Regions from separate parts of the Cellulomonas hominis genome, predicted to be linked through region 3. Evidence: riboswitches for the same ligand, from Rfam matches in the RefSeq annotation. Region 3 holds a riboswitch; each other region holds the start of a gene.

The links. Region 3 has a riboswitch for cyclic di-AMP ahead of HNR08_RS10065 (C40 family peptidase). Riboswitches for the same ligand answer to the same signal wherever they lie in the genome.
Region 1: it holds a riboswitch for cyclic di-AMP, as region 3 does, so the genes downstream of both, HNR08_RS04515 (C40 family peptidase) here and HNR08_RS10065 (C40 family peptidase) in region 3, are expected to answer to the same signal.
Region 2: it holds a riboswitch for cyclic di-AMP, as region 3 does, so the genes downstream of both, HNR08_RS08165 (C40 family peptidase) here and HNR08_RS10065 (C40 family peptidase) in region 3, are expected to answer to the same signal.

Annotation. Positions count from the first base shown of each region.
Region 1 is NZ_JACHDN010000001.1:975,312-984,936, forward strand. Features, by position in the region: gene rocD (ornithine--oxo-acid transaminase) at 1-609, shown strand, start outside; gene HNR08_RS04495 (hypothetical protein) at 628-1,743, opposite strand; gene HNR08_RS04500 (Lrp/AsnC family transcriptional regulator) at 1,998-2,471, shown strand; gene HNR08_RS04505 (universal stress protein) at 2,475-3,446, opposite strand; gene HNR08_RS04510 (HNH endonuclease) at 3,594-4,103, opposite strand; gene HNR08_RS04515 (C40 family peptidase) at 4,307-5,089, opposite strand; cyclic di-AMP (ydaO/yuaA leader) riboswitch at 5,092-5,256, opposite strand; gene HNR08_RS04520 (iron-dependent transcriptional repressor DtxR) at 5,495-6,193, opposite strand; gene serC (phosphoserine transaminase) at 6,291-7,421, shown strand; gene HNR08_RS04530 (peptidase) at 7,440-8,204, opposite strand; gene HNR08_RS22220 (DUF4012 domain-containing protein) at 8,474-9,625, opposite strand, start outside.
Region 2 is NZ_JACHDN010000001.1:1,721,014-1,730,638, reverse strand. Features, by position in the region: gene HNR08_RS08175 (cation-transporting ATPase) at 1-706, opposite strand, end outside; gene HNR08_RS08170 (sodium:proton exchanger) at 734-2,020, opposite strand; cyclic di-AMP (ydaO/yuaA leader) riboswitch at 2,476-2,610, shown strand; gene HNR08_RS08165 (C40 family peptidase) at 2,830-3,408, shown strand; gene ccsB (c-type cytochrome biogenesis protein CcsB) at 3,414-4,427, shown strand; gene HNR08_RS08155 (hypothetical protein) at 4,482-4,676, shown strand; gene HNR08_RS08150 (hypothetical protein) at 4,700-5,029, opposite strand; gene HNR08_RS08145 (class I SAM-dependent methyltransferase) at 5,122-6,057, opposite strand; gene HNR08_RS08140 (cytochrome c biogenesis CcdA family protein) at 6,175-6,996, opposite strand; gene HNR08_RS08135 (heavy metal translocating P-type ATPase) at 6,993-9,038, opposite strand; gene cmtR (Cd(II)/Pb(II)-sensing metalloregulatory transcriptional regulator CmtR) at 9,035-9,439, opposite strand; gene HNR08_RS08125 (vitamin K epoxide reductase family protein) at 9,496-9,625, opposite strand, start outside.
Region 3 is NZ_JACHDN010000001.1:2,142,756-2,152,380, forward strand. Features, by position in the region: gene HNR08_RS10055 (heavy metal translocating P-type ATPase) at 1-1,533, opposite strand, end outside; gene HNR08_RS10060 (Na+/H+ antiporter subunit A) at 2,173-5,178, shown strand; gene HNR08_RS10065 (C40 family peptidase) at 5,666-6,451, opposite strand; cyclic di-AMP (ydaO/yuaA leader) riboswitch at 6,450-6,629, opposite strand; gene HNR08_RS10070 (multicopper oxidase family protein) at 6,999-8,342, shown strand; gene HNR08_RS22680 (DUF2752 domain-containing protein) at 8,339-8,821, shown strand; gene HNR08_RS21285 (hypothetical protein) at 9,019-9,273, opposite strand; gene HNR08_RS10080 (Mu transposase domain-containing protein) at 9,350-9,625, shown strand, end outside.

The sequences.
Region 1 (9,625 bases), 1.2 Mb from region 3:
CAGGGCGTCGTCGTCCCGCCGGCGGGCTACTGGCCGGCCGTCCGGGAGCTCTGCACCGCCGCGGACGTGCTGCTGATCGCCGACGAGATCCAGTCCGGCCTCGGCCGCACGGGCACCACGTTCGCCCTGGAGCTGTGGGACGTCCGCGCGGACCTCGTCACCCTCGGCAAGGCCCTGGGCGGCGGCGTGCTGCCGGTGTCCGCGGTCGTCGGGCGCCCGGACGTGCTCGGGGTGCTGACGGCCGGCACGCACGGCTCCACGTTCGGCGGCAACCCGCTCGCGTGCGCGGTGGGCATCGCCGTGGTCGACCTGCTGCGGCCCGGGACCTACCAGGAGCGCGCCCGGACCCTCGGCGCGCACCTGCACGAGCGGCTCGCCACCCTGGTCGACACCGGCCTGCTGGTCGGCGCGCGCGGCGTCGGGCTGTGGGCGGGCCTGGACGTCGAGCCCGGGCGGATGACCGGCCGGGAGCTGTGCGAGCGGCTGCTGCGGCTCGGCGTGCTCGCGAAGGACACGCACGGCTCGACCATCCGGCTCGCCCCGCCCCTCGTCATCGAGCCGGACGACCTGGACCTGGCGCTCGACCGGCTGACGCAGGCGCTGCGCTGAGCGCGGTGCGGACGCCCCTCAGGAGAACCGCATCGCCGTGTAGAGCCGCCCGTTCAGCGTGACCGCGCCGATCGAGACGGTCGACTTCCCCTCCTTGAGGATCCACGCCCGGTGCGGCGGGGAGTTCAGGTAGGCCGCGATCATCTCGGCGTCGCTCGCGGGCTGCACCCAGCCGACGATGTGGTCGTTCCCGGAGTGCCAGATGCTGCCTGCGGCGGCCATCGCGGCGGCGTGGTCGGCCAGCGACGCGGACCGGACGACGGTCAGCGCGCCCAGGCCGGCGTCGGCCCGGGCGGCGTTCAGGGCGCTGCCCAGTCCGCTGACGCCGTACGACTGCACCCCGGCCGCCCACGTCGCGGCCGGCGCGGCGGCAGCGGCAGCCGGTGCGGCGGCGGCCCCGCCCCCGGACGCCGGGCGGGCGGCGCGGGCCGTGCCGCCCGAGCCGGAGCCGCGCGACCGCTGGGCGGCCTCGGCGGCGGCGCGCTCGGCGGCGATCCGGGCGGCCTCGGCGGCCTGCCACGCGGCCTGGGCCTCGACCGCCGCCTGCTGCGGGGCGGCGACCTCGGCGGTCCGGGCGGCGAGCGTCGCCGGGCTGGTACCGGTCCCCGCGGTGCCCGCCGCGGCCGACAGGGCGTCGGTCGCGGTGCGCAGGGCGGCGAGGGCGGGCTCCCCGGCGTGCGGCGACGCGGCCGCGGCGGCCTGCGCGGCGGTGAGCGCCGTGCCCGCCCGCGCGACGGCGTCCGCGACGAGCGCGTCGTACCGGGCGGCGGCCGCGGCGGCCCGCGTCCGGGCGGCGAACTCCGCGTCCACCCGCTGCGCCGCGTCGAGCACGGCAGCGCGCTCCTCGACGCGGGCCCAGGCGGCGGCGCGGGCGTCGGCCCGGAGCTGCACCACGACGCCCGCGGCGACGGCACCGACCAGGGTCGCGCAGAGCAGGACGACCGCGACGGTGCGTCCGGTCCGGCGCCGGCGACCCGGAGCGGCGGGCGCGGGTGCCACCGGGGCGGGGCGGGTGCGCTGGGTGGGGATCGTCCCGGGCGGTGCCGCGGGGTGGGTCTCGGGTGCGCGCGGCGCCGCGGGCCGGCCCAGGGCCGTCGTCCCGGCGCGCGCGGGACCGGCGTCCCGTGCCGACATCCTCGATCCTCTCGATCCGTCCCCCTGTCACGGATCCCATCGGCGCGCGCCGCCCGCTCCTGAAGCCCTGCGCGCCGTTCACCCGCGCGACATCCCCGCCGAGACTGCAGGATCCGTCTGCCCGACCCGGCCACCGGGCCGCGGATCCTGCAGTCTCGGCGCACGCCGCATGCCGCACGCCGCGCCGGGGGGGCGGCGCGCGGGGGCGCAGGGCGCACGCACAGGCGCCCCCGGGCGTGCGCGAGGATGACCCCGTGCCCCCCACGTTCTCCGGCGACCTCGACCCCATCGACGAGGCGATCCTCCGCGAGCTCGCGGTCGACGCGCGCGCGTCCTACGCCGACCTCGGCGCCGTGGTGTCCCTGTCGGCGCCCGCCGTGAAGCGCCGCGTCGACCGGTTGCGGGAGCGCGGGGTGGTCCGCGGGTTCACGGTGCTGCTGGACCCGGCGGCCCTGGGCTGGGCGACCGAGGCGTTCATCGAGCTGTTCTGCCACGGCTCGACCAGCCCGGCGACCATGCGGTCCGCGGTCGAGCGGTACCCCGAGGTCGTCGCCGCCAGCACGGTCACCGGCGACGTCGACGTGGTGGTCCAGGTGCGCGCGCGGGACATGCGGCACCTGGAGCAGGTGGTGGAGCGCCTCGCCGCCGAGCCGTTCGTGGCTCGCACGCGCTCGACGATCGTCCTGTCCGCCCTGGTGCGCCGCCCGGATGTCCCGCCCCCGGCCTGAGGATCAGCCCGCGGCGGCGGTGCCGTTCCCCGCGCCCGCGGCCTCCGCGCGCTCCAGGCAGCCGTTGGTCACCACCATGACCGGGCACGCCGAGTGGTGCAGCACCGCCTGGCTCGTCGAGCCCAGCAGCAGGCCCGTGAACCCCCCGCGGCCCCGCGAGCCGACGACGAGCAGGTCCGTGGCCGCCGAGAACTCCGTCAGCAGCTCGGCCCCGGTCCCGTCCAGGACGTGCCGGCGCACGGTCGCGCCGGGGTACTGGGCCAGCGCCCGGTCGACCACGACGTTGAGGCCCTCGGTGACGTCGGCGAGCACCTGCGTCTGGTCGATCGTCGCAGGCAGCCACGCCATGACCCCCGAGCCGCTGCCGACGGGCACCCCGGCGACGGCCGTGAGCTCCGCGCCCCAGGCCTGCGCCTCCTCGATCGCGTACCGCAGCGCCAGGTCCGCCTGCGGCGACCCGTCGACGCCGACGACCATCCGGCGCACCGGCCGGACCACGGGGGCGGACTCGTCGTTCGGCACCACGCCGCCGCGCCGCTGGTCGCGCAGCGGGACGACCACCGTCGGGCAGTGCGCGTGCGCGGGCAGGGTGGAGGACACCGTGCCGAGCAGCCGGTCCGCGAAGCCGCCCTTGCCGCGCGTGCCGACCACCGCGAGCGACGCGTCCCGGGACATCTCGACCAGCACGGCGGCGGCGTCGCCCGTCGCGACCGTCGTCGTGATCTCCAGGTCCGGGCCCTCGGCGCGCTGCCGGGCCTCGGCGAGCACCGCGCGGGCGCCCTGCTGGATCGCCGTGTCGTCCAGGGCGGCGTACCCGCCGTCCAGCGAGGCGGCCGTGAACGACGGCAGCGTGTACGAGCACACGACGTGCAGCGGCCGGCGCCGCGTCCGGGCCTCCGCGGCCGCCCAGTCGAGGGCGTGCATGCTCGCCGCCGACCCGTCGACTCCGACGAGGATCTCCGCGTCCCGCTTCATGGCTCTGACCTCCTTGGTCGCACACCCCAGTGTGCTCCCTGATCATGCCCGCCGACCACTCGACACGGGGACGCGCGTGGAGAACTCTTGACGAAGCCTTGGACTCGGGGCGGGCGCGGGACGGTGCCCGGCCGCGCCCCGGCGGCGTCAGGCCGCGAGGTACGCCGACCAGGCCGGCTCGTCGACGGCCGCCCCGTGCAGGAACGCCGTCGCACCCCGCGGGGGCGACGGCGTGTACGCGAGCTCCCAGCCGAGCTCATGGAGCAGGTGGTCGGCCTTGCGGTGGTTGCACCGGCGGCACGCGGCGACGACGTTGGCCCACTCGTGCCGGCCCCCGCGCGAGCGCGGGTGCACGTGGTCGACCGTGTCGGCGTGCGAGCCGCAGTACGCGCACCGGTGGTCGTCCCGCTGCAGCACGGTGCGGCGGGTCGGTGGCAGCGGCTTGCGGACCGGCACGTGCACGTACCGGGTGAGGCTCAGGACCACCGGCAACGGGACCACGATGCGCTCGGCGTGCAGCACGCGGCCGTCCGTCTCCAGGACCGTGGCCTTGCCGGACATGACGAGGGTGACGGCCCGGGGTAGGGCGACCACGCAGAGGGGCTCGAGGCTGGCGTTCAGGAGCAGCGTCCTGGGTGGCGCGGGCAGCAGCAGCACGGCGTTACTCCTAGACCAGGTCGAGGGCCCGCCTGGCTGACGGGCCCGCTGGGGGAGGCACAGCAGTTGCAGCGTACGCGCACCCGCGGCGATCCTGCGCCGTCATTCCGGCCGGGGCGCGCGCCACCGGTCCGGCCGGGAACGCCCGGACCCCCACGGCCGTGGTGGCCGTGGGGGTCCGGGGACGTGCGGGGCGGTCCTGCTCAGCCGATGCGGATGAACACCGGGGAGGACTGCCAGATGCTGCGGAACTGGATCGTCTTGCCGGGGCGCGGCGAGTCGATCTGCTGGTCGCCGCCGGCGTAGATCGAGATGTGACCCGGGCTCCAGATCAGGTCGCCCGGCTGGGCCTCGGACGCCGAGACGACGGTGCCGGCCGCCTTGATCGCGGACGACGTGCGCGGCAGCGAGATGCCGAGCTGCGCGTACACGTAGGAGACGAAGCCGGAGCAGTCGAAGCCGTCGGGCGTGGTGCCGCCGGACAGGTACGGGACGCCGACGTAGCGGGCCGCGACCTCGAGGACGGCGTTGCCGGCCACCGACTGCGGGACGGCGCTCGCGGCGGCGGCCGGCGCGGCGGCGGTCTCGGCCGTGGCGGCACGCTGGGAGCTGCGCGACGCGGCGCGCTCCACGACGGGCTCGGGCTCGGGCTCCGGCTCGGGGACGACCGCGGTGACGGCGGGGGCCTCGAAGGTCCACGCGGCGTCGGCCGGGGAGGTCACGACCGGGGCCGCGTCGAGGACGGTCTTCGCCGAGGCGGTCAGCGCGGTGGTGTCCACCGCGGTGAGGGCCTGGTCGCCGGAGCTGGTCGCGGCGGTCGCCGGCACGGCGACCATGGAGACCATGAGGCCCGAGGACGCCGCGACGACAGCGGTGCGGCGACCGGCCAGGGCGATGGTGCCCGTGGCGGCGGTGGCGAGATCGGTCAGGGGGGTGACGGGGCGACGCGCGGAACGGTGTCGAGCGCGCACAGCACTTGCGGTCACGTACAGCCTCTCCTGGCGCCTACGAGGTGAGCTGTCGGGTTCGGGTTGGAGATACCCGGCCGCGTGGCGCTCCCGGACGGACCGGTCGCGTCGCGCGGCTTCACCCCAAGGACACCGTCTCCGGTGCCCGCATGTGGTTCCCCCGCCCCTACCGGCGAGTCCGTTCGGACCTCGGGCGGCGGCAGGGCTCGGCGTACCGTCCAAGGGCTCTGACAGAGGAGGGTTCCGTCGGAGCGAGACCGACCGTACCGGACCCCGGAGCCGATTGTCACGTTCCGGTCACGGACAGTTTCCCCGTCAGGGGAACGCTCACACGCACCGCCAGGTCACCGGTGCACGACGGCCCCGCGAGTGGCGTACGCCACAGCCGCGGGGCCGTCGGGTCGGGTGGGGCCGGGACAGGCGTCAGGACACGGAGAGGAACACGTGGCGGGCGACCTCCTGCGGGAGGTCGAGCACGGTCTCCGCGCCCGGGGCGCCCACCGTCACCACGCCGCCGTTCTTCTCGACGACGACCTCGTTGCCCGGCTTGACGCCGGCCTGGGCGAGGCGCGCGAGCAGCTCGACGTCGATCTGGATGGGCTCGCCGATCCGGGCCACGACGGCCTTGGTCGGGCCACCCACCGCGGCCGCCACCGCGACCGAGGACTGGACGCCGTCGAGGAAGCCGACCGGGGTCCGCTCCTCGCCGATCTCGTCCAGCCCCGGGATCGGGTTGCCGTAGGGGTCGAAGTGCGGGTGGTCCAGCAGGCCGGCCAGGCGCCGCTCGACACGCTCGCTCATGACGTGCTCCCAGCGGCACGCCTCCTCGTGCACGTACTCCCAGTCGAGGCCGATCACGTCGACCAGCAGGCGCTCGGCCAGCCGGTGCTTGCGCATGACGCGCATCGCCTTGGACTGGCCCTCCTCGGTGAGCTCCAGGTGCCGGTCGCCGGACACGACCACGAGCCCGTCGCGCTCCATGCGGGCGACCGTCTGGGACACCGTCGGGCCGCTGTGCCCCAGCCGCTCGGCGATGCGGGCGCGCAGCGGCGTGATGCCTTCCTCGGTGAGCTCGTAGATGGTCTTGAGATACATCTCGGTCGTGTCGATCAGGTCACTCACGCCGGTGCCCCTTCTGTCGTGCGCGCGGACGTCCGTCCACAGGCTAGTTGGTCCCGCCGACGGAGTGGGGCCTGCGCGTATCGTGCGGCGCGTGACCGTGACGCCCGCCACCGTGACCATCCCTGCGCACCTGCTGCCGTCGGACGGCCGGTTCGGGTCGGGGCCCGCGAAGGTCCGCGAGGCGCAGGTGCGCGCGCTCGCCGAGGTCGGCCGGACGCTGCTCGGCACCTCGCACCGGCAGGCGCCCGTGAGGTCGCTCGTCGGCCGGGTCCGCGCGGGGCTCGCCGAGCTGTTCGCCCTGCCGGACGGCTACGAGGTCGCGCTCGGCAACGGCGGGTCCACGGCCTTCTGGGACCTCGCGACCCTGTGCCTGGTGGAGCGCCGGTCCGCGCACGCGGTGTTCGGGGAGTTCGGGTCGAAGTTCGCGGCCGCCGCTGCGCGCGCGCCGTTCCTGGGCGACCCGGTCGTGACCGAGGTGCCGGCCGGCACCTCCGCCACCCCGTCCGCCGCCGACGGCGTGGACGTGTACGCCTGGCCGCACAACGAGACCTCGACCGGCGCCGTCGCCCCCGTGCGCCGGGTGCCGGGGTCCGCGGACCAGGGCGCGCTCGTGGTCGTCGACGCGACGTCGGGCGCCGGCGGCCTGGCCGTCGACGTCGCGCAGACCGACGCCTACTACTTCGCCCCGCAGAAGTCGTTCTCCTCGGACGGCGGGCTGTGGCTCGCGCTGCTGTCCCCCGCTGCCGTCGAGCGCGCCGCCCGCGTCGAGTCCTCCGGGCGGTGGGTGCCGGAGTTCCTGTCGCTGACGACGGCCGTGCAGAACTCGCGCGCCGACCAGACGCTCAACACCCCGGCGATCGCCACCCTGGTGCTGCTGGCCGAGCAGGTCGACTGGATGCTCGCGAACGGCGGCCTGGCGTGGTGCGCCGAGCGGACCGCGACGTCCTCCGGGCACCTGTACGGCTGGGCCGAGGCCCGCGACTGGGCGACGCCGTTCGTCGCGGACCCCGGGCAGCGCTCCCCCGTCGTCGGCACCATCGACCTGGCCCCCGGGATCGAGGCGCCGACCGTCGCCCGGATCCTGCGGGCGCACGGCGTCGTCGACGTCGAGCCCTACCGCAAGCTCGGGCGCAACCAGCTGCGCGTCGCGATGTTCCCCTCCGTGGAGCCGGACGACGTGCTGGCGCTCACCGCGTGCCTGGACCACGTGGTGGACCGGCTGGGCTGAGGCCCCCGGCGGCCCGGCTCAGCGGGCCCGGTGCCCCCGCCGGACCGACAGCGCCACCATCCCGGCGCCCAGCAGCACGGCCGCACCCGCGACCGCCACCAGCGGCCACGAGTTCGCCCCGGTCACGGCCAGCACCGCGGACTGCGTCTCCGGCGCCGCCAGCACCTGCGACGTCGTCGTCACGCCCAGGACGCCGGACTGCGGCGGGTTCGCGCAGGCCGAGGTCGCCGGCGGGTAGGACACGACGGTGGCGACGGACGGGTTCACCTCGAACTCGACCCGCACGCTCGGCCGCGTGAAGGAGTACGCGTCGAACTCCTCCCAGGTCCCGTCGGGGTTCCGCGTCCAGCCCGGCCAGTCGACGACGACCCCGTCCTGGATCACCGTGCCCGGCCAGTAGATCCGGCCGCTCAGCGGGAGCCCGGACAGCACCGCGTCGTCCCCTGCGGGGTTGACGAAGGTGATCGTCACGGTGGTGTTCGGGGTGCCGAACGGATCGACGGCGTAGTCGAGCGCGGGGGCGTCGCCGAGGCAGATGCCCGCCGCGCGGACCAGCACGAGCTCGCAGCGCCCCGGCGGGGCGTACCCCTCGCCGGCGGACGGGTTCGCGCAGGCGGTGGCCGGGTCGGGGGCGGGGACCTCCGGATCGGGGACCGGGTCCACCACCGCGGGCGCGGCGAGCGCCGGCGCCGGGGCGGCGGCTGCTGCCGGGCCCGCCAGCGCCAGGACGGCCCCGGCCGTGACGGCGACCGTCGCCAGCAGCCCGAGGGCCGCTCGTCGCATCCGTTCCATGTCCCACCTCCGCGTGCTGCCGGCCCCGTTGCCGGTCCCGGGGGCGCACTCCCGCACCCCGCCCGATTCGTACAAATCGGACATTTCGCCCATGGTAGGCACACGATGGGGTCCGGTGCCGACCGGAATCACGGGTGAAGTTCCGCGTGATCACGCGGAACCGCGGCATCCGGGTGACGACGGGGCGGTGACCTGCCGCGCCGACCACCGGAACGGGTGACGCGCCGCCGCCGCGGCCGCGCGCGACACGCCCGGGCGCCTCAGGGCACCGGCGGGCACGCCCCGGTCACGACGCCCGGGCCGTCCAGGGTCGGCGTCGTCCACACGGTCAGCGCGCCCGCGGGCGCCGGGACGGTCACCGTGTACCGCTCGCCCGCGCCCGGCTCGAGGCGGGACGTGACGACCGCGACGTCCCGGCGCGCGACGGTGCCGGTCTGCCCGCCGACCACCGCGTCACCCCGCCGCACCTCCCCCACGGCGCCGTCGCGCGCGGAGTAGAAGGAGACGTTGGTGGCCAGCCAGCCCGGCGCCAGGCCCGAGCCGCCGTCGCCGAGCACCTGCGCCGGGTACGTGGTCACGTCCGCGGGCGGCCGGTAGTCCAGCGCCACCTCCACGCGCGCCTCCGGGTGCGCCGTGCCGCAGCCGGACATCGTCACGGTGACCGCCGCATCGAGGTCGAAGTCGAGCTTCCCCGCCGTCGCGTCGTCGAGGAACACCCCGACCGCCTGCCCGACGGTGCCGGTCGGCGTCGCCGCGTCCCCCGTGAGGAACGCGCCGCCCAGGGCGGAGGCGCCGACCCGCGCCTGCTCGTCCGCCCGCGCGGACCACACCGCGACCCGGCGGGCCGCCACCGCGTCCGCCGCCACGGTCGCCGCGGCCTCGGCCGCCGCCGGATCCAGCGCGGCGTCCCGGAGCACCGTGAACGCCGCCCCGGCGACCTGCGCGTAGAAGGCGTCCCCGAACCGGGGGTCGCCGTAGGTGAGGTAGGCGTCGCGCAGCAGGGCCCGCAGCAGGTCGTCGCCGCCCAGCTCCGCGCCGTCGGCCTCCACCGTCCGCCCGGTGGCGCCGAGCAGGTCCGCGACGACCACCGGGTCGGTCGCCAGCACCCCGTCGACCACCTGCCCGGTGGACTCCCGCCAGAACGCCGCCGCGAGCTCCGCGGACCGCGGGAAGTCGGGGGTCAGCGCGACGTCCTGCACCCACCGGCCCAGGCGGTCGCCGTACAGCGCGAGCTCCGCGTCGCTCAGGGGCATCGCCGCACCCGCGAGCTCGGGCAGCTCGACCGTCCCGCGCTGCCCGACCAGGCCGACCGCCCCGTCCCGGGCCTGGAGCACCGTGACGGCGCCGACGATCCCGCCCTGGGCGCGCAGCTCCGCGGGGTTCCGGGACAGCAGCAGGTACGTCCGTGGGCC
Region 2 (9,625 bases), 420 kb from region 3:
CAGTGACGCCTGCGAGGCCGTCGAGCGGGGCGCCGAGGGCGTCTGTCGCGGCTCCTGTCGCCTGCTCGGCGATGCCGGCCGTGTCGAGTGAGGTCAGCGACTCGAGGTCGACGCCGATCGCCGTGGCCTGCGCCAGGAGCGGTGCGGCCACTCCTCCCAGGACGGCGGCGCCCGCCACCGAGGCGAGGAGACCTCCGGCGACGCCGGCGGTCCCCGCGACGGCGGCGGTGGTGGCGATGCCGCGCGCCGGGCCGCCGAGGATCCGGTGCACGAGGCCGGGCTCTCTCGCTTCTGACCGGGCGGCCGCCCGGGCCAGCTCGCCGGCCGCCGGGGACGCGGGCTGCTCGGACGGGGGCAGCGCGTCGCGCATGCGCAGGAGCACCTCGTCGCGTTGTGCGGGGGTGAGGCGGGCGAACGCCTCGGCGTGCACCTGCTCGATCTGGTCCGGAGTCGCGGTGCGCATCAGGTAGTCGTACCGGGCCACCGCGGCCGCGTCGTCGGGCGCCGGAGCCGGCCGGCTCGGCCCGGGGGCGGGTGTCTGTCCGGAACGGGCGCGCACGGCGGCTGCTGCCGCGGAGGTCAGGGTCGCGCGCAGGGACGCCTCGCCCCCGCCCGGTGCCTGGGGCGGGCGGCCCGTGCTCTGGCTCTGGCTCTGGCTCTCGAGCACGGTGCGTGCCAGGCCGATCAGCCGGTTCAGTCGTGCCATGGGGTGCTCCTTCGTGGGCTCGGGTCGTCAGGCCGCGTCGGCGGGAGCCGGCTCGGGCTCGGGCTGGTGCCGGCGGAAGGGTGCCGTCAGCGTCGGCACGATGTGGCGCCGCTGGATCACGAGGATCACCGCGGCGATCGCGAGGTAGACCCCGGACAGGATGAACCGGCCGTGCGTCGAGGTGAGCGGGAACTGCACGACGAACAGCGCGAGCAGCGCCCACGCGGACCAGCGGTGGAACCGCAGCCCCAGCAGGATCGCGATGCCCATGAGCGTCTGGGCGGCGGTCAGGAGCATCTCCTCGGTCTGGCGGGTGTCCAGCACGAGGGAGGCGGAGCCGCCGCCGGCCAGGTAGGCGATGGGCAGCGAGCCCACCAGCAGGGTCCACTGGTTGATCTTCGAGGAGATCAGGGTCGCGATCGCGGCGGTGCCCTTGCCGCGCCAGGCGAACAGCACGGCGATGATGAACTCGGGCGCCTCGGAGGCGAGCGGCGCGAGCCACTGCACGAGCAGGAACTCGTCGATGCCGAGGCTGGTCCCGGAGGCGACCAGGGCCTCGGCGAACGGCTCGGCGCACAGCAGGATGATGGTCGCCGCGAGCACGAACAGGGCGATGACCGTGGCGCGGCGCTTGCGTCGGGGCAGCGCGCCGATCGCGGCGGCGGTGCCGATCAGGTCGGGCTCCTCAGCCTCGCCCCGGGTGAGCTTGTACAGGTAGAACCCGAACCAGGCGATCATCACGACGCCGAACACCAGGTGGATGTGCCCGGTGGCCGGGATGATGAAAGCGACCACGCCGGCGATGAGCAGGAAGCCGAGCTCCATGCGGTTCTCGGGGTCGAGGGCGAGCGCGGTCGCGGGCTTCTTGCTCACCCGGCCGGCGACGTAGAGCGACACCAGGACGACCAGCGGCCAGCCGAGGCCGAGCAGCAGCCGGTTCGAGCCGGTCATGTTGGCGGCGGCGTACTGGACGTAGGCCGGGTCGCTGCCCGCGGTGTACGCGTAGTACAGGTCCACGGCGTACTCGGGCAGCACGGCGATCAGCGCGAGCACGGCGATCGCGAACCCGCCGGACACGTCGACCTGGGCGGCCTCGGCGGCCCACGCGAGCACGAACGACGCGGCCACGACCGCGGCGCCGAAGATCACCAGCTCCAGCACGGGAGCCGGGGACGCACCCGAGAACCGGGTGATCAGCGCCGGGACCATGATCACGCCGGCGATCGCCAGCGAACGGATCAGGACCCGGGGGGACGGGGGCGGCACCAGGGGTGCTGCTGGGGTGGTGAGCGTCTGCTCGTCAGGGGCGGGCACGGCGGCTCCTCGGGCACGGGCCGAGCCCGCTCGCGCCGGGGGGGGCGCGACGACCTCGACCAGCGGACATCGGCTGGTCGAAGGTCTCGTCCACCACGGCTGACGTGGCGAGGTGACCGGGCGCAGACGCCAGCATGTCGACCACCTCTACCGGCACGCATCAGCGCCGGTCGGGCTACTCCCCTTCGCAATGAGGACAGTAGAGGACCAATGTCACGAATGTGAACCCATCAATACGTGACGCCGATCTAGGAATCTATTTGTTTGGATCTTCTGCATCCGGATCTTCGAGGGCTCGAACACTGATGATCAGGAGCCCGCGCTCCCGGTCCATGAAGGTTTGCTGAAGGGACCGCCGCGCGGGCGCCGATCTGGCGACGCGACGCCTACCGTCATCAGATCCGGACGTTCAGTCCGGGAGCCGCGCGGATGCCGAGTCCTGCCGCCGTCCGGCCCGTCGACGTCGCGTGGCAGGAGCGGGGGACCCAGGTTCCACGGGCGCTCAGGCGCCCTCGGGGTGAAGCCGATCCACGAGACCGGCCGGACGGCTCCGTCCGAACCCGACAGCTCACCTCGCAGGCGACCAGGAGCTCCGCATGCCCACACACCTGCGTGCCCCCTCGCGTCATCGCAACCCCGGTCGCGCTCGTACGCCGCTCACCGACGCCGGCACGAACGCCCGGGCGACCGCTGTCGTCTGGGGTCGGCGCACCGGCGCGGTCGTTGCTACCTCGGGACTCGCCGTCTCTCTCTCCACCGTCCCCGCCTCGGCCGCACCCTCGCCGAGCCGGGCTGCCGAATCGATCGACGTGCGAGCCCTGGATGCGGCGCGGGCCCTGGCCACCGCCGCACCGTCGGCGGTCGCGCCGGCGGAGGCCACCTGGTCGTTCGACGTCCCGGCCGCGACCGCGATCCTCCCGCCCCCTCCGCCGCCCGTTATCGAGGAGCCGCCCGCCCGGTCGACCGACGGAGCCGCATCGCGCGGCAGCCAGCGCGACGAGGCTGCCGAGCCGGCCGAGACCGCGCCGATCGGCGCACCGCCTCCGGCGTCCGCGAACGGCAGCGCCGTCGTCGAGGTCGCGTCGGGCCTGGTCGGCGTCCCGTACGTGTACGGCGGCACGACCCCGTCCGGCTTCGACTGCTCGGGGTTCACGTCATACGTCTACGCCCAGGTCGGGATCGCGATCCCGCGGACCTCGACTGCGCAGCGGGACGCCGGCACGGTCGTGCCCCGGGATCAGGCGCAGCCGGGTGACCTGATCTGGTCGCCGGGTCACATCGCGATCTACGCCGGCGGGAACCTCCAGGTCGACGCCCCCGTTCCGGGCAAGTCCGTGCAGATCCGCGAGATCTGGCAGTCCGATCCGCTGTTCATCCGGATCGGCTGACCGGCGTGCCCCTCGGAGACCTCAGCACGCTGCTCGTGTGGGGAGCGGTGACGGCGTACACCATCGCCCTGGTGGCGTACTCCGCCGCGCTCGCCCGGGTCGCCGACGCCTCGGCCCGCTCGCAGCGCCGTCTCGCAGCGGTCGGGGCCGGAGCCGGGGGCGCTGACGCGCCTGCCTCGCAGGACCCGGCACCGTCTGTGCCGGGCGGGCGGGCGGCCGGCATCGCGCGGTCGACGGCGACCGTGGCGACCGCGCTGCTGCTGGCCGGTGTGGCGCTGCGCGGGGTGGCGGCGGGCAGGTGGCCGACCGCGAACATGTACGAGTTCACGATCTTCGGGATCCTCGTGGCCGCGCTGGTGTTCCTCGGGGTGCGGCGCACGCGCACGGTTCCCTTCGTCGGGGTGCTGGTCACCGGCATCGCCGTGCTGGCGTTGATCGTGGCGCAGAACTCGTTCTACCTGCGGGCGGACGCGGTGCAGCCGGCGTTGCAGAGCTACTGGCTGGTGATCCACGTGAGCATCGCGGTCGTGGCGACCGGGATCTTCACGGTCGCGTTCGCGACGTCGGTGCTGCAGGTCCTGCAGGACGCCCGCGAGTCGGGACGGTCGCGGCTGGACCGCCCGTGGCGCGCGGGCGACGAGCTGCGGCGTTCGCTGCGAAGGTGGCGGATCACCGGGCCGGCGTGGTCGTGGCTGCGCACGGTGCCGACCGCGGTCCGGCTCGAGGCGTTGTCGTTCCGGCTGAACGCGATCGCGTTCGTGCTGTGGACGCTCACGCTGATCGGTGGGGCGATCTGGGCCGAGCAGGCGTGGGGCCGGTACTGGGGCTGGGACCCCAAGGAGGTCGCGACCTTCGTCGCCTGGGTGGTGTACGCGGCGTACCTGCACGCGCGGACCACGCGGGGTTGGCAGGGGCGACGCGCAGCCTTCCTGGTGTACGTCGGGTATGCCGTCGTGATCGCGAACTTCACGGTGGTGAACCTGTTCATCAACGGCAAGCACTCCTACTCGGGCATCTGACGCGTGCGCCGCCCGCTGCTGCCACCGCGTCGCGGTCCACGCGAGGGTCGCGCCGTGCCGGACCGGCGTCGGCTCCCGCAGGACGACCGTTCTGCGATCGTCCTGATCGTCGTGGCGCTCGTCGCGGGCGGCGCCCTGACCCTCACCGGCGTCCTGACGAGCAGCCTCGCTTCGACGGCCGCTGGGGTCGTCGTGCTGTTCGTCTGCTCGACCGGGACGCGGATCTGGTACCTGCGCCGTCGACGGTGACGGTCGGGGCCGTGCTCCCGGTGCTAGTCGCGCGAGCGGGGCGGGCGGTCGCGCCGGTGCAGGACGGCCGAGGGCGCGGCCGCGATCGCGGCCATGCCGAGGCCGACGAGCGCCCACCGCAGGTCGAACGGCAGCCGATCGGCCGCCGCGGGCGCGGTCTCGGGCGTGGGCTCGGTGGTCGGCACAATTCTGCCGGGGTCGGCGCTCTCGGTCGCCGCGGGCGAAGGGGGCACCTCGACCGCCCGCGACCTGTCGGCGGGCAGGACGGACAGCACCAGGAGCAGACCCGTGGCAGCGAGCGAACCCGCCGCCCGCAGGTGGGTCCGGGCGTCTCGTCTCAGCGCGGCGGGCACAGGTCGCCTCCCGAGGTCGTGGTGCCGCCCCGGGGAGGGATCTCCCCGACGGCGGGTGCGCGGGCGCTGTCGGTCTCGGGCACCGGCGGCCTTCAGGAGCCCGTCACCGCGGCGCGGCGCTGGAAGATCAGCACCGCGTTGCCCTGGTACCGCGGGAGCACGAGCCGGCCCATGGAGAGGTCCCGGACGTAGGTGAACCCGGTCTGGCGCCGGTAGTCGAACCAGTTCCCGCTGCCGGTCTCGCGGGTGCTGCCGATGACGATGTAGGTCTGGACGCTCGGGGTACGGAACACCTCGCGCTCGAACGCGTTGCCGACGGGAGGCCAGGAGCACACCACGACCTGGGGGCGGCGGGCGCGCAGGGCTGCGACGGCGTCCTGGCGGACGACGTCGTCGGGGTAGTCGATGGATCGTGCCCAGCTGTGGTTGTCGGTCGCGACGACGTCGACACCTCGCTGGCGCAGGAACCGGCTGAGCGTCCCGTCGCCGGCGGCGATCTCGAGGGTCTCGCGCGAGCCGATCAGCTTCGCGAGCCTGCGCACGAGGGCCGCCGAGTAGAAGCAGTACACCCCGCGCGGGCGGACCAGGGGCATGACGTACCGGCGTTGGCGCGCGAGCGGCCACAGCAGCGTGTACGCGAGCGTCGAGACGGGCTTGCGCTCCAGCCCGCGCCGGAAGAACAGCCGCTGCAGGATCTGACCGTTGAGCCGGTCGAACGCGATCTCGGACCGGTCGACGCCGGCCTCGGCCGTGAACGCGGCACGTTGGACGGCGTGCAGGAGCATCTGCCGGCGGACCTCGTCGGCGACCAGGTCGTCCTTCCTGCGGCGGTGGTCGGGCGATCCGACCCTGGGGGCGCTCAGCTCCGCGACCAGGGCGTGCAGCGCGGTCTCACCGTCCTCCGCGGCGGCGGACAGGCGCGTCTGCACGTCCTCCCACTCGTGGGGGAACACCCGGCGCAGCTCGTCGAGCGTCGGTTCGGTGTCGAGCCAACGCAGGACGTCGGGACGGCGCCCGTCTCGGCTCACAGGACCTCCAGGCTCGCCGCGGTTGTGCCCTTGCAGCATCGCCGCCGCCTGCGCGGGATCGGTGCGAGAAGCACCCGTTCGCCGATGAAGGTCTGCTGAAGGTTCGGGCGCCCCTCGTCACACGACGGGCTGAAAGATCAGGATCAGGCCCTGGAGGCTCTGCGCCCACCGGCCCCACAGGCCGGTGACCAGGGCGATCCCGATCAGCACCAGCATGGTTCCTCCCACGACGGAGATGGCGCGGCGTCGACGGCGCACGATGTCGAGCAGGCGGCTGCTGCGCTGGAGCCCGAGAGCGAGGAGCACGAACGGCAGGCCCAGCCCGAGGGCGTAGGCGGCGGACAGCACGGCGCCCCGGGCGGGTGACCCGCCGTCGAGGGACAGGGCCATCACGGCGGCGAGCGTGGGGCCGATGCACGGGGTCCAGCCGAGCCCGAACGTCACGCCGAGCACGGGGGCGCCCCACAGCGTCGCCGGCGGACGGCGGTGCACCCGGACCTCGCGCTGGAGGAACGGCACGCCGCCGAGGAACGCGACGCCCATGACGATCACGACCACGCCGAGTGCCCGGGTGATCGGGTCCTGCCAGCGCAGCAGCGCCCCGCCGAGCGACCCCGCGAGGGCACCGAGCGCGACGAACACCAGGGCGAACCCGAGCACGAACAGCGCGACACCGAGAGTGAGCCGGCCGCGCCCGGGGGCCGGCGGGGCCGGTCTGCGCCCTGCGACCGCGCGGGCCGGCTGCACGGTCTGCGCGGTCAGCCCGCTGAGGAATCCGAGGTAGCCGGGGACGAGCGGCAGGACGCAGGGTGAGGCGAACGACACCGCGCCGGCGACCAGCGAGACGAGCAGGGCGAGCAGCAGGGGGCCGGAGAACGCGGTGGTCGCGAACGCGGACCCGACGTCGGCTGCGGCCGCGAGGGTAGCGGGGGCCGTCACGCGGGCGCCGGGGTGGGTGCCGGTGCGGCGAGTGCGCGGTCGGCGCCGGTGCGCGGTCCCGGGGTGGTGACGCGGGCGGCTCGGATCCCGTTGAGGATGACCACGACCTCGGCGACCTCGTGCACGAGGACGACGCCTGCCAGGCCCAGCGTGCCGGTCAGGGCCAAGGGGAACAGCGCGATGATGATGAGCAGCGCGAGGCCGATGTTGCCGGTCATGATGCGTCGCCCGCGTCGGGCGTGGGTGATGGCGCGGGGCAGCAGCCGCAGGTCGTTGCCGGTGAACGCGACGTCGGCGGACTCGACCGCGGCGGCGGTGCCGGTCGCGCCCATCGCGATGCCGACGTCCGCGGCGGCCAGCGCGGGTGCGTCGTTCACGCCGTCGCCGACCATCGCGGTGCCGGGACCCAGTTCGAGGACCGCGGTGGCCTTATCCTCGGGTCGCTGCTCGGCGCGCACGTCCTGGATGCCTGCGGCTGCGGCGAGGGCGTGCGCGGTGCGGCTGTTGTCGCCGGTGAGCATGGTGGTCCGCAGTCCGGCGGCGTGCAGCGCGGCGACGGCCTCGGCGGCCTCCGGGCGCAGCTCGTCGCGGATCCCGATCACGCCGACGGTGCGTGCGTCGGCGCGCACGACGACGGTGGTCATGCCGGCGGTCTCCATGGCGTCCAGGGCACCGGTGAGGGACCCCGCTTCGAGCCAGCGGGTGGAGCCGACCTGCACGCGCACACCACCGACGGTCCCGGTGATCCCGTGCCCGGGCTCCTCGACGACGTCCTCGCCCGTCCCTGCGCCGGGCGACGCGGTGAGCAGGGCGCGGGCCAGCGGGTGCGCGCTGCGTGCCTCGACGGCGGCCGCCCAGGCCAGCACCTGCTCGGGGGTGGTGCCCTCGACGGTCCGGGTGTCCACCACCTCGGGCCGGTTCACGGTCAGGGTGCCGGTCTTGTCCAGCGCGACCGTGCGCAGGGCACCCAGCTGCTCGAACGCCTCGCCGGACTTGATCGCGACGCCGAACCTGCTCGCCGATCCGATCGCGGAGATCACCGTGACGGGCACGGCGATCGCCAGCGCGCACGGGGAAGCGGCCACGAGCACGACCAGCGCGCGGTCGATCCAGACCGACGGGTCGCCCAGCAGCGAACCGAGCACAGCAACACCGGCGGCGACCACCAGGACCGCGGGGACCAGGGGCTTGGCGATGCGGTCAGCCAGCCGCGCCCGCTCGCCCTTGCGGGCGTGCGCCTCCTCGACGAGCCGCACGATGGTCGTGAGCGAGTTGTCCCGGCCGTCGGCGGTCGCCTCGAGCTCGAGCGCGCCGGTGCCGTTGACCGCGCCGGCCGGGACGGCGTCGCCAGGCCCGACCTCGACGGGGATGGACTCACCGGTGACTGCCGAGGTGTCCACCGCGCTGCGCCCGGTCACGACCACGGCGTCGGTCGCGACCCGCTCGCCCGGGCGCACCACCAGCACATCGAGCTCGCGGACGTCCTGGGCAGGCACGACGACCTCGCCGGCCAGGCGGGAGAGGCGGGCGGTCTGCGGCATGAGCGTCAGCAGCGCCCGCAGGCCGTGCTTGGCGCGGTCCATGGCCCGGTCCTCGAGGGCCTCGGCGATGGAGAAGAGGAACGCGAGTGCCGCGGCCTCGGCGACGTGCCCCAGGACCACGGCGCCGGTAGCCGCGATGGTCATCAGCAGGCCGACCCCGAGCCGCCGGCGTCGGAGTCGACGCAGGGCACCGGGTACGAACGTCCAGGCCCCGGCGGCCAGCCCGAGCGCGAACGCCACGGTGCTGGCCACCGGCCCGGCGCCCGACCAGTCGAGGGCGTATCCGGTGAGCAGCAGCACGCCGGAGGCAGCGGGCAGCCGCAGCGCGGGGTCGCGCCACCAGGCGACGAACTGGTCCTCGTCCGCGTCGAGGGGTGGGGCGTCGTGGTCGCAGCAGTCGTCCGGCTCGGGGCGCGGGGGCGTGCTGCTCGCGGGGCGCACGCCGATGGACAGGCCAGGTCGCGGCGCGTCGTCCTCCGGTCCGCAGCACTCCCGGCTCATGCGCGCACCTCGATCCGGTCGTCGCCGATTACCCGCGCGGCCGGCCCGGGGTCGCAGTCCGCGCAGCATCCCGGTACGTCGCACGTGTCGTTCGCGCACGGCGTGCCGTCGTCGACGGCGAGGACCACCTCGACGAGGGCGGTCAGCGCGTGCGCGAGGTGCGCGTCGGCGATCGCGTACCTCGTGCGGCGCCCCTCGGTCTCGGCGAGCACGAGCCCGCAACCCCGGAGGCACGCGAGGTGGTTCGAGACGTTCGAGCGCGTCATCCCCAGGACGTCCGCGAGCTCGGCGGGGTAGGCCGGGCCGTCGGTGAGAGCGGCCAGGATCCGCGCGCGGCTGGGGTCGGCCATGGCCCGGCCCAGGCGGGTGAAGACGTCGATGCGCGAGGAACTGGTCAGCACGGGCTGAACAGTACAGCCCTCGCTGTATCGACGAGAAGGGCGATCCGGCGGTCGGCTCACGGTAGGAGGGTCGACCAGTACGACCAGAACCGCTGGACCGCGAGCAGGGTGATCGCGAGGTACCAGACGGTGAGGATGGTCGAGCGGTAGTCCACCGCGACGGCGAGCGCCGACCGGGCGGGTCGC
Region 3 (9,625 bases):
ACGGATCAGGATCCCGGCCGTCGCCCCCTTGCCGGTGCCGACGGTGATCGACAGCGGAGTGGCGAGGCCGAGCGCGCACGGGCAGGCGATGATCAGGACCGCGACCGCGGCGACCAGAGCGAACACGCCCGAGGGCGCAGGCCCGACGAGCCACCACACCACGAACGTCCAGATGGCGATCGCGATGACCGCAGGCACGAAATACCCGGACACCTTGTCGACCAGGCGCTGGATGGGCGCCTTGGAGCCCTGCGCCTCGCGGACGAGCTTGATGATCTGGGCGAGCATCGTATCGGCGCCGACCTTGGTGGCCGTGTACCGGAACGAGCCTGTGGTGTTGATCGTCGCACCGATGACCGGGTCACCGGTGGACTTCACCACGGGGATCGGCTCGCCGGTGACCATCGACTCGTCGACAGCGGACCGCCCGGAGACCACTTCCCCGTCGACCGGCAGCTTCTCACCGGGGCGGATCGCCACGGTGTCGCCGAGCATGACCTGCTCGACGGGCAGCTCCAGCTCCCGCCCGTCGCGCACGACCCGAGCGGTGCGTGGCTGCAGGCCGATCAGCGCCCGGATCGCCTCGCCCGTGCCGGCTTTGGCCTTGGTCTCCAGAAGTCGGCCGAGCAGGATCAAGGTGAGGATGACGCCGACGGCCTCGTAGTAGACCTCGCGCGAGTCCTCGGGCAGCACACTCGGGGCGAACGTGACGACAAGGCTGAACCCGAACGCCGCGATCGTGCCCAGGGTGATCAGGGAGTTCATGTCGGCGGTCCGATGGGACAGCGCCAGCCATCCCGTTCTGTGGATTGGCCATCCCGTGTACACCATGACCGGGGCGATCAGGAGCAGCTGGAGCCACGGCCGCATCAGCAGGTCGGGCACCCACGTGGCGCCGAACAGCTCGTGGGCCATGACCGCGACCAGAACGGGGAAGGTCAGTACCGCACCGAAGAGCACACGGCGTCGCAGATCGGCGATCTCGGTGGCGCGCTCAGCCGCCTCGCCGTCCTCCGGCTGACCCTCGCTCGGCACACTGGGTGTGCCCCGCCCCTGTGGCCCCGTCTCGCCGGCCGGAACGTCTCCGGTCGGGTGGTGCGGCTGCGCCTCGGGTTCGACGACGGCGGTCGCCGTCGTCGAACCCGAGGTCTGCGAAGCGCCGCGAGAGCCTGCGACCACCTTCACGGTGCCGCGAAGCATGTTCATCCCGCACGCAAACCCGTACTCGCCGAGCTCGAGAGGGGTGAACTCCACCGCCGTGGTGGCATAGGCGCGCAGGTCCTGGTTGACCTTGAAGTCCGGGAACACCACCCGTGAGGAGCAGTCGCCGGCCTCCTGTCGGTCGAACAGCAGACGCACGGGTACACCTTGCTCCACCTCGATGACGTCGGGGCTGTAGCCGCCCTTCACGGCGACCGTCAGCACCTGCACGCCGCCTTCGGCTACAGCCCGGCTCGACGAGCGTGGACCGAAGAAGTACCAGCCCAACACTCCGGTCAGCACAACCGCGATCGCGATGACGACCACATCCATGACCGTCCGACCTCCTCTCGACCTCCGCCTCCTGCCGGCGGCAAGTGGCCCCCCACGAGCGAGGCGTGCCGTCGGCGCGCAACCTCCGGAGCCATACCCCGTGGGGGTATTTCACGATAGGCGGCCGCGTGCTGCGGTCCTGCTGCGCGGCGATGGAGATTCGATGAATCCGCGGTACCGACTACTCGTGCATGAGACTCGGGGACGGTCCGCCGGGGGAACACCGGCAGGTCGATGCGACTGCCGCGCCGCCGGGCCGCGCACCGTAATCGGTCTGTGTCTGCTCGGAGCCCACCACTGCCTACAAGGGCGGCGCTTCCTACAAGGGCGGCGCTTCGCTCGGCGCCGCCGCGCACCCTGCGACGGAGCCAGAGGACTCTTCACATGGACTTCATCGGAGCTGAAGAGCGACTCGATGCGGTGACCTTACGGTCAGGACCGTTGACCGGGCCGGTTGCTCGGTGACGGGGCCAGTCGTTGAGACGAGCCCAGCGTCCGGCGGGTGTTCACGGACCACGACTCGCTTGTTCCAGTGTCCCGACCGCCGCCCGCCGCCCGCCGTCCCGCCTCGAGCGGTCGCGGGCCCGGACCCGGCGCACCGACCGACCGACCACCCGCCCACGACAGGACGGAGCGGACGTGCTGCAGCTCCTCGCGGTGCACCTCCTGGCTGCCCTGGTCGCGCCTGCGCTCGTCGCGTGGATCGGCCGGAAGGCGTTCTGGGTGCTCGCGCTGGCGCCGGCGTCCGCGACGGTGTGGGCCCTCTCGCTCACCGGCCGCGTGATGGACGGCGACGGGCCGACGCAGACCGTCGAGTGGATCCCCGGGCTCGGGCTCGACCTCTCCTTCCGGCTCGACACGCTGTCCTGGCTGATGACCCTGCTCGTCGGCGGCGTCGGCGCGGTCGTGCTGGTCTACTGCTCGGCGTACTTCAAGGCGCACGCGAGCGGGCTCGGCCGGTTCAGCGGCGTGCTGGTCGCGTTCGCCGGGGCGATGCTCGGCCTGGTCACCGCCGACGACACCCTGCTGCTGTTCGTGTTCTGGGAGCTGACCACGGTCTTCTCCTACCTGCTCATCGGGCACTACCACGAGCGCAAGGCCAGCCGCCGGGCGGCGATGCAGGCGATCGTCGTCACGACGGCCGGCGGCCTGACGATGCTGGTCGGGGTGATCCTGCTCGGCGAGGCCGCGGGCACGTACCGGCTGTCGGAGACGCTCGCGGACCCGCCGCACGGCGGCATGGTCACCGCGGCCGTGGTCTGCCTGCTGGTCGGCGCGGCCTCCAAGTCCGCGCTGATCCCGCTGCACTTCTGGCTCCCCGCGGCGATGGCCGCGCCGACCCCGGTCAGCGCGTACCTGCACGCCGCCGCGATGGTGAAGGCCGGCGTCTACCTGGTCGCGCGGTTCGCCCCGGCGTACTCGGAGCTCCCCGCCTGGCGGACGATCGTCGTCGTGCTCGGCTGCGGCACGCTGCTGCTCGGCGGCTACCGGGCGCTGCGGCAGCACGACCTCAAGCTCGTCCTCGCGTTCGGCACGGTGAGCCAGCTCGGGCTGATCATCCTGCTCGTCGGGTACGGCACGAAGGCGACCGCGCTCGCGGGCCTCGCGCTGATCGGCGCGCACGCGATGTTCAAGGCCGCCCTGTTCCTCGTGGTCGGCGTGGTGGACGCCGCGACCGGCACCCGCGACCTGCGCCGGCTGTCCGGCGTCGGCCGCGCGCTGCCCCTGACCGCCGCCGCGGGCGGGCTCGCGACGCTGTCGATGATCGGCGCGCCGCCGTTCGCCGGGTACGTCGCCAAGGAGGCCGCGCTGGAGGCGCTGGGCCACGACGGCGACCCGCTCGGCGTCGTCGTCCTGGTCGCGGTCGCGGTCGGCTCGGCGCTCACCGTGGCGTACGGCCTGCGGCTGTGGTGGGGCGCGTTCGCCAGCAAGCCGGTGCTGTCGCCCGCGGCCGTGCGCGCCCTCGCTGCCGCCCGCGACGCCAAGGACCCGTCGCGGGACGTCAAGGAGCCGGTCGACCACTCCGCGCACCCCGACGACGAGCGCGCCGTGCCGGCCCCGGTCGGGCGCCCGTCGCTCGTGCTCGTCTGGCCCGCGATGCTGCTCGCCGTGCTCGGCCTGGCCGTGGCGCTGCTGCCGGGTCTCGGCGAGGAGCTGCTCGCCCCGCAGGCTGACGCGTACCCGGCCGGCGAGCCCGGCCACCTCCTGCTCTGGGGCGGCTTCACCCCGACGCTGGCGATCACCGCCGTCGTGCTGCTCACCGGCGTGCTGCTGTTCGTCGCCCGCGGCCCCGTCGAGCTCGCGCAGGCCGCGGTGCCGCACGTGCCCGAGGCGGACCGGCTGTACCGCCGCTTCATGCGCCGGCTCGACGACGTGGCCGCCGACGTCACCGCGTTCACCCAGCGCGGATCTCTGCCGGTGTACCTCGGCGGGATCCTGGTGGTGTTCGTCGTCACCGTCGGCGTCCCGCTGGTCGCCTGGAACGGGATGCCGGCCGAGACCCGCGTCTGGGACCGCCCGGCGCAGGCCGTGGTCGGGGCGTTCGTCGTGGTCGCCGCCGTCCTGGTCGCCCGCGCCCGCCGCCGGCTGAAGGCGGTCATCCTGCTCGGCGTCTCCGGCTACGGCGTCGCGGCCCTGTTCCTGCTGCACGGCGCCCCGGACCTCGCGCTGACGCAGGTGCTGGTCGAGACCGTCACCCTCGTGGTGTTCGTGCTGGTGATGCGGCGCCTGCCCCCGTACTTCTCCGACCGGCCGCTGGTCGGGTCCCGGTGGGTGCGCCTCGGCATCGGCCTGGCGTTCGGCCTCACCGTCGGCGGGCTGGCGCTCGTGGTGCCCGGCGCGCGGGTGCACGCGCCGGTCTCCGTGGACTTCGCGGAGGAGGCGTACTCCTACGGCGGCGGCAAGAACATCGTCAACGTGACGCTGGTGGACATCCGCGCCTGGGACACGATGGGCGAGATCTCCGTGCTGCTGGTGGCCGCGACCGGGGTCGCCTCGCTCGTGTTCCTCCGCAGGCGGTCCGGGGCGATCTTCCGCGCCGGCGACGCCCCCGAGTCCCGGCAGGTGTGGGGCGGCGGCGAGGACCCGATGGCCGCGGTGCGCCGGCCGGTCGCCGAGCGGCCGTCCTACCGGTCCCGCGAGTGGCTGCGCGCCGGACGGACCCTGGCGCCGCGCCGCCGGTCCGTGGTGTTCGAGGTCGTGGTCCGGCTGCTGTTCCACACGATGATCGTGTACTCGCTGTTCTTGCTGTTCTCCGGGCACAACGCCCCCGGCGGTGGGTTCGCGGCGGGCCTGGTCACCGGCATCGCGCTGATCGTGCGGTACCTGGCCGGCGGCCGGTACGAGCTCGGCGAGGCGGCCCCCGTGCAGCCCGGTCTGCTGCTGGGCAGCGGCCTGTTCCTGTCGGCGGGCGTGGGCCTCGGCGCGCTGATCTTCGGCGGCTCCGTGCTGCAGTCCTGGATCATCGACATCGCGATCCCCTTCATTGGCCCGACGAAGGTCGTGACGTCGTTGTTCTTCGACGTCGGCGTATACCTCGTGGTCGTCGGCCTAGTGCTCGACATCCTGCGCAGCCTCGGCGCCGAGATCGACCAACGCGCCGAGCGGTCCAGTATCCGCGATCACGTGGAAGGACCTACCGGGTAGCGCAGAGCCTCCGCTCCACCGGCGGCGTGAGGGTGGCGCGAGCAGCGCAGGAGTGTGTCGAATCGCGGCCAGCGGAGCGCGTGTACTCACCTGCACCCCTTTCGGGGTCGCCTCACACCGGCTCCTGGTACGCGGCAACCGCATCGAGACACCCGTCGACACCGACGGGGGACCATCCGTTCCGGGCACTGGGCTGTCCGCCGGCTCCCGTGCTGGGCGCTCGGCCTGATCGCAGTGCCCTCCGCCTTCGCAGTCGGTACACGCGCCCGAGGGCCCGCTGCACAGCACGGATAGGTGACAACGGCTCGCAGGCGGCGAGTGCGCCTGAGTGGCCATGATCGTCCAGTGCTTTGTTCGGGGGTCAGGCGTCCGAGGCGGAACTGAGGCCGGCGGTGGTGGCACGTTCCGTTCGATCGAGGTGATGATCGCCAGGCGCCGCCTCGCGATCAGGCACGCCCCCGCAGCCGCGGCGAACAGGGGGCCTTACTTACCCCACGCGGATGAACACCGGAGACGACTGCCAGATCTCCCGGATCTGCACCGCCTTGCCCGGCACCGGGGCATCGACCTGCAGGTTGCCCCCGGCGAAGATCGAGATGTGTCCCGGCGACCAGATGAGGTCCCCTGGCTGGGCCTGGTCCCGCGGCACCTCAACCCCTGCGTAGCGCTGAGCCGCCGACGTGCGCGGCAGCTTCATCCCGACCTGCGCGTACACGTAGGACGTGAATCCCGAGCAGTCGAAGCCGCTCGGTGTGGTTCCGCCCCACACGTAGGGCACGCCCACGAGGCTCGATGCCGCCTCGACGATCGCGCTGCCATTCGCGCTGGACGGCGCGGGCGCCCCGATCTGGGGCGATGGGACAGACGCCTCGTCCCGAGCCGTGCTGCGCGTCGCAGCCGGGGCTCGCTCAGGTTCCGGCTCCGGCTCGGGGGTCGGCGGTGGCGTCACCGCCGTGGCAACCGGATTGTCGAACGTCCAGGTGGCCTCGGCCGGCGTTGCGACGACCGGCGTGGACTCGATCGCCGCTCTGGCCGCCGACGTAAGTCGTGCAGTGTCCAGCGGCGCGATCCGGCTCTCGTGGTGGGAGGGCATCGTCGCGGACGCCGGGGTTGCCACCAGCGAGACGACCATGCCTGACGTCGCGACGGCGACTCCGGTGCGCCGCCCAGCGGAGGACAGACCGGAGGCGGCCGCGGCCTGTGCGTCGGTCCAGGGGGTTCGGGTGCGCCCGACCGCGCGGTGGCGCGCTCGGGTGAAGGGGCGTGCGGGCATCGACGACTCCTGCTGCCTGCGAGGTGAGCTGTCGGGTTCGGGCCGGAGCAGCCCGGCCGGTCCGTCGGGACCGGCTTCACCCCAAGGGCACGACGTGCCCGTCCATCCTGGTTCCCCCGCTCCTGCCCGTGCGGTCTGCGAGTCGTCGAGCAGCGGCAGGACTCGGCGTTCTGCTCGACCCACCCAGTCGGCGCCTGGGTGGCGACGATGCTAGGCACGAGCAGCGGGTGTGTCACCGCCCGCGCGACTCGCGCCGAAGCAGGGGGCACGCTTTGCGACACCCGCACGGGCACACGTCGCTCCGATAAACGCACTGGTCACGGGCGCTCAGGACGACCGGGCGCGACCGTGCGCTCCGACCGCGACCTGCGACGATCTTCAGCGAAACTTCATCGAAGCCAGTGCAGCAGCTTGATCCGCCGAGGGGAACGTGGAGGCAGATCACGGTTCCAGGGCGCCCCTGGGGTCGACGGCATGAGGAGTCACCACGAGTATGATCCACCGCCGTCCCGTCGCCGTCGCCGCAACGGCCGCCGTCGTCCTGACCGTGGGTGCTGCCGCGTTCGCGGTCGCGCGTGCGCTGGATCCCGCCGCGCACGTCGCGGTCCAGAAGAGCATCACGCTTCCCGAGGTGGACCGGTACGACATCACCCAGGCGACCATGCAGGGGATCGCCGACCTCGACATCACAACAGCGGAGATGGAGGTGGGCGGTCGGACCATCGAGCGGTATCTCTACGCCGACTCCGCAAGCGAGGACGTGCACGGCGCTGGCGTGCCGATCGTCGTCGACGTGGGCCAGCGGCTGCAGATCGACGTCAGGAACTCCACCGACACCGCGACCAACATCCACTGGCACGGGATGAGCGTGCCGAACGACCAGGACGGTCCAGGCATCCTCATCGAACCTGGACAGGAGCATCGGTACGAGTTCACCGCAGCCCGCGCAGGAACGTACTGGTACCACTCGCACGAACGCCCCGTGCGCGACCAGGTCGATCGCGGCATGTATGCACCGTTCATCGTCCGCGAACCCGCGGACGCGCGCTACGACCTCGACCAGGTCCTCGTGCTGGACGACTGGGTCGTGGATCGGACTACCGGTCACATGGAGGTCGTCGGCGACGTCGACACCGTCAATGGTCGCACCGGCGACGACATCGAGCCGATCAGCATCACCGCCGGGCAGATCGCGAAGCTCCGGCTGGTGAACGCCTCGACCGCCAAGACCCAGAACCTGACGTTCCCGCTCGACGTGCGCGTCACCCACACCGACGGCGCACCCCTCGTCGAGCCCTACAGCACCCGCCGGCTCAGCATCGCCCCGGGCGAGCGCTACGACGTCGAGCTCGCCCCGGTCGGCGACCTGAGCTCGGGCTTGTCGATCACCAACGAGCGCGACAACGGAATGACCATCCCCGTCCACTACACCGCCTCGGATGCCCCCGCGGCTGTCTCGCCCTTCATCCCTCCCGCACCCAGCGCCCTCGCCCCCGACCTGGTGAGCCGCGAACCGGACATCGAGATGGTGCTCGCCGACGCGATGGCGATGTCCGGCGGCATGGGAATGGCCTGGACCATCAACGGCGACGTCTTCCCCGATGCCGAGACGTTCGACGTGCAGGTCGGTCGCACCTACGTCGTCCGCTTCCGCAACGCCGGGCGGCACCGGATGGACCACCCGATGCACGTGCACGGTGCGCACTTCCGGGTGCTGTCCACCGATGGACGGCCCCTCGAGCGGGAAGTGTGGAAGGACACCGTGACGGTGCCACCGGACAGCTACGTGGACGTCGCCGTGACCTTCGACCAGCCCGGGACCTGGATGGTCCACTGCCACATCCTGGATCACGAGGACGCCGGGATGATGACCAGCATCACGGCGACGTGAGACAGAGTGACCGGCGGCCGCAGTGGCGCCGCGTTGACACCCCGCCGGCATCGCGCTCGTGGATCACTGTCAGCCTCGACGAGCGAGACAGGTGGCCGGCGCTGGCCCCCGTCGCGGCGCTCGGCCTGGTGGCCGCAGGACTGATGGCCCGACTGGGTCTGCCGCCGGTCGACCTGCACGGGCCGTTGCACCGCTGGTGGTCGGTCATGGATCCCTTGTGCGGCGGGACGCGATCCGTGCGGCTCGCCGCGATGGGTGACTTCGCAGAGGCATGGCGATACAACCCTCTCGGCCCGATCCTGGTGACCGGAGCTGTGCTGGTTGTGCTGCGGTGGTGCGCCGGCAGCGCGACCAGCAGATGGCTCGGGCTCGACCTCACCGACCGCCGACCCGTGCGCGTTGCTGCCCGGCTCCTCGTGACACTGCTGGCCGCTCTGCTCGCGGTCCGCCAGCAGCTCAACGTCGAGCTCCTGCGGTAGCCTCCGCGCCGACTCCGCCTGGCCCAAGCCGCGACGCCCTCTGCCGGCGCGCGGTTCTCGGCTGGACGAGTACAAGAGTCTCGTCGATGGGTGGCTGCATGCAGATCTGCGCGCTCCGCGCAAGCAGCGTCACACGGCGAAGCGGATCTTCGACCGGCTGCGCATGGAGCACCACGCGGACGTGTCGTACTTCATCGTCAAGAAGTACGTCGCGGCGCGGCGTGAGGAGATCCGCGGTCGAGGAGGGTCTGGGTCCGTCGCGCGTGTTGGTGCCGCAGACGCACGTGCCCGGCGCGGAGGCCGAGGTCGACTTCGGTGACGTCACGGTCGAGCTGGCCGGCAAGCTGGTGGTCTGCTCGTTGTTCTCGTTGCGGATGTCCTTCTCCGGCAGGGCCGTGCACCAGGTCTTCACCTCCGGCGGCCAGGAGGCGTTCCTGGAAGGGCACGTCCATGCCTTCAGCGTGCTCGCCGGGCTACCGACCGGCAAGATCCGCTACGAGAACCTCAAGCCAGCTGTCGCGCGTGTGCTTGGCTTTTGCTCGCGTTCGGGCAGGGACCGAGCGGTGGACGCTGGTCCGCTCCCACTATGGTCTGGACGCGTTCTACTGCCAGCCCGGGATCGAGGGCGCGCACGAGAAGGTCGGGCTCGAGGGGCAGGTGGGCTGGTACCGCCGCAACCACTTCGTCCCCGTCCCGAAGGTCGCCTCGCTGGCGGAGCCCAACGCGATGGTTGATGCCTGGGACGTGTCCGACGATGCCCGCAGGATCGGTGGGCGTGCCCGGAGCGTCGGTGAGCTGTTCGCG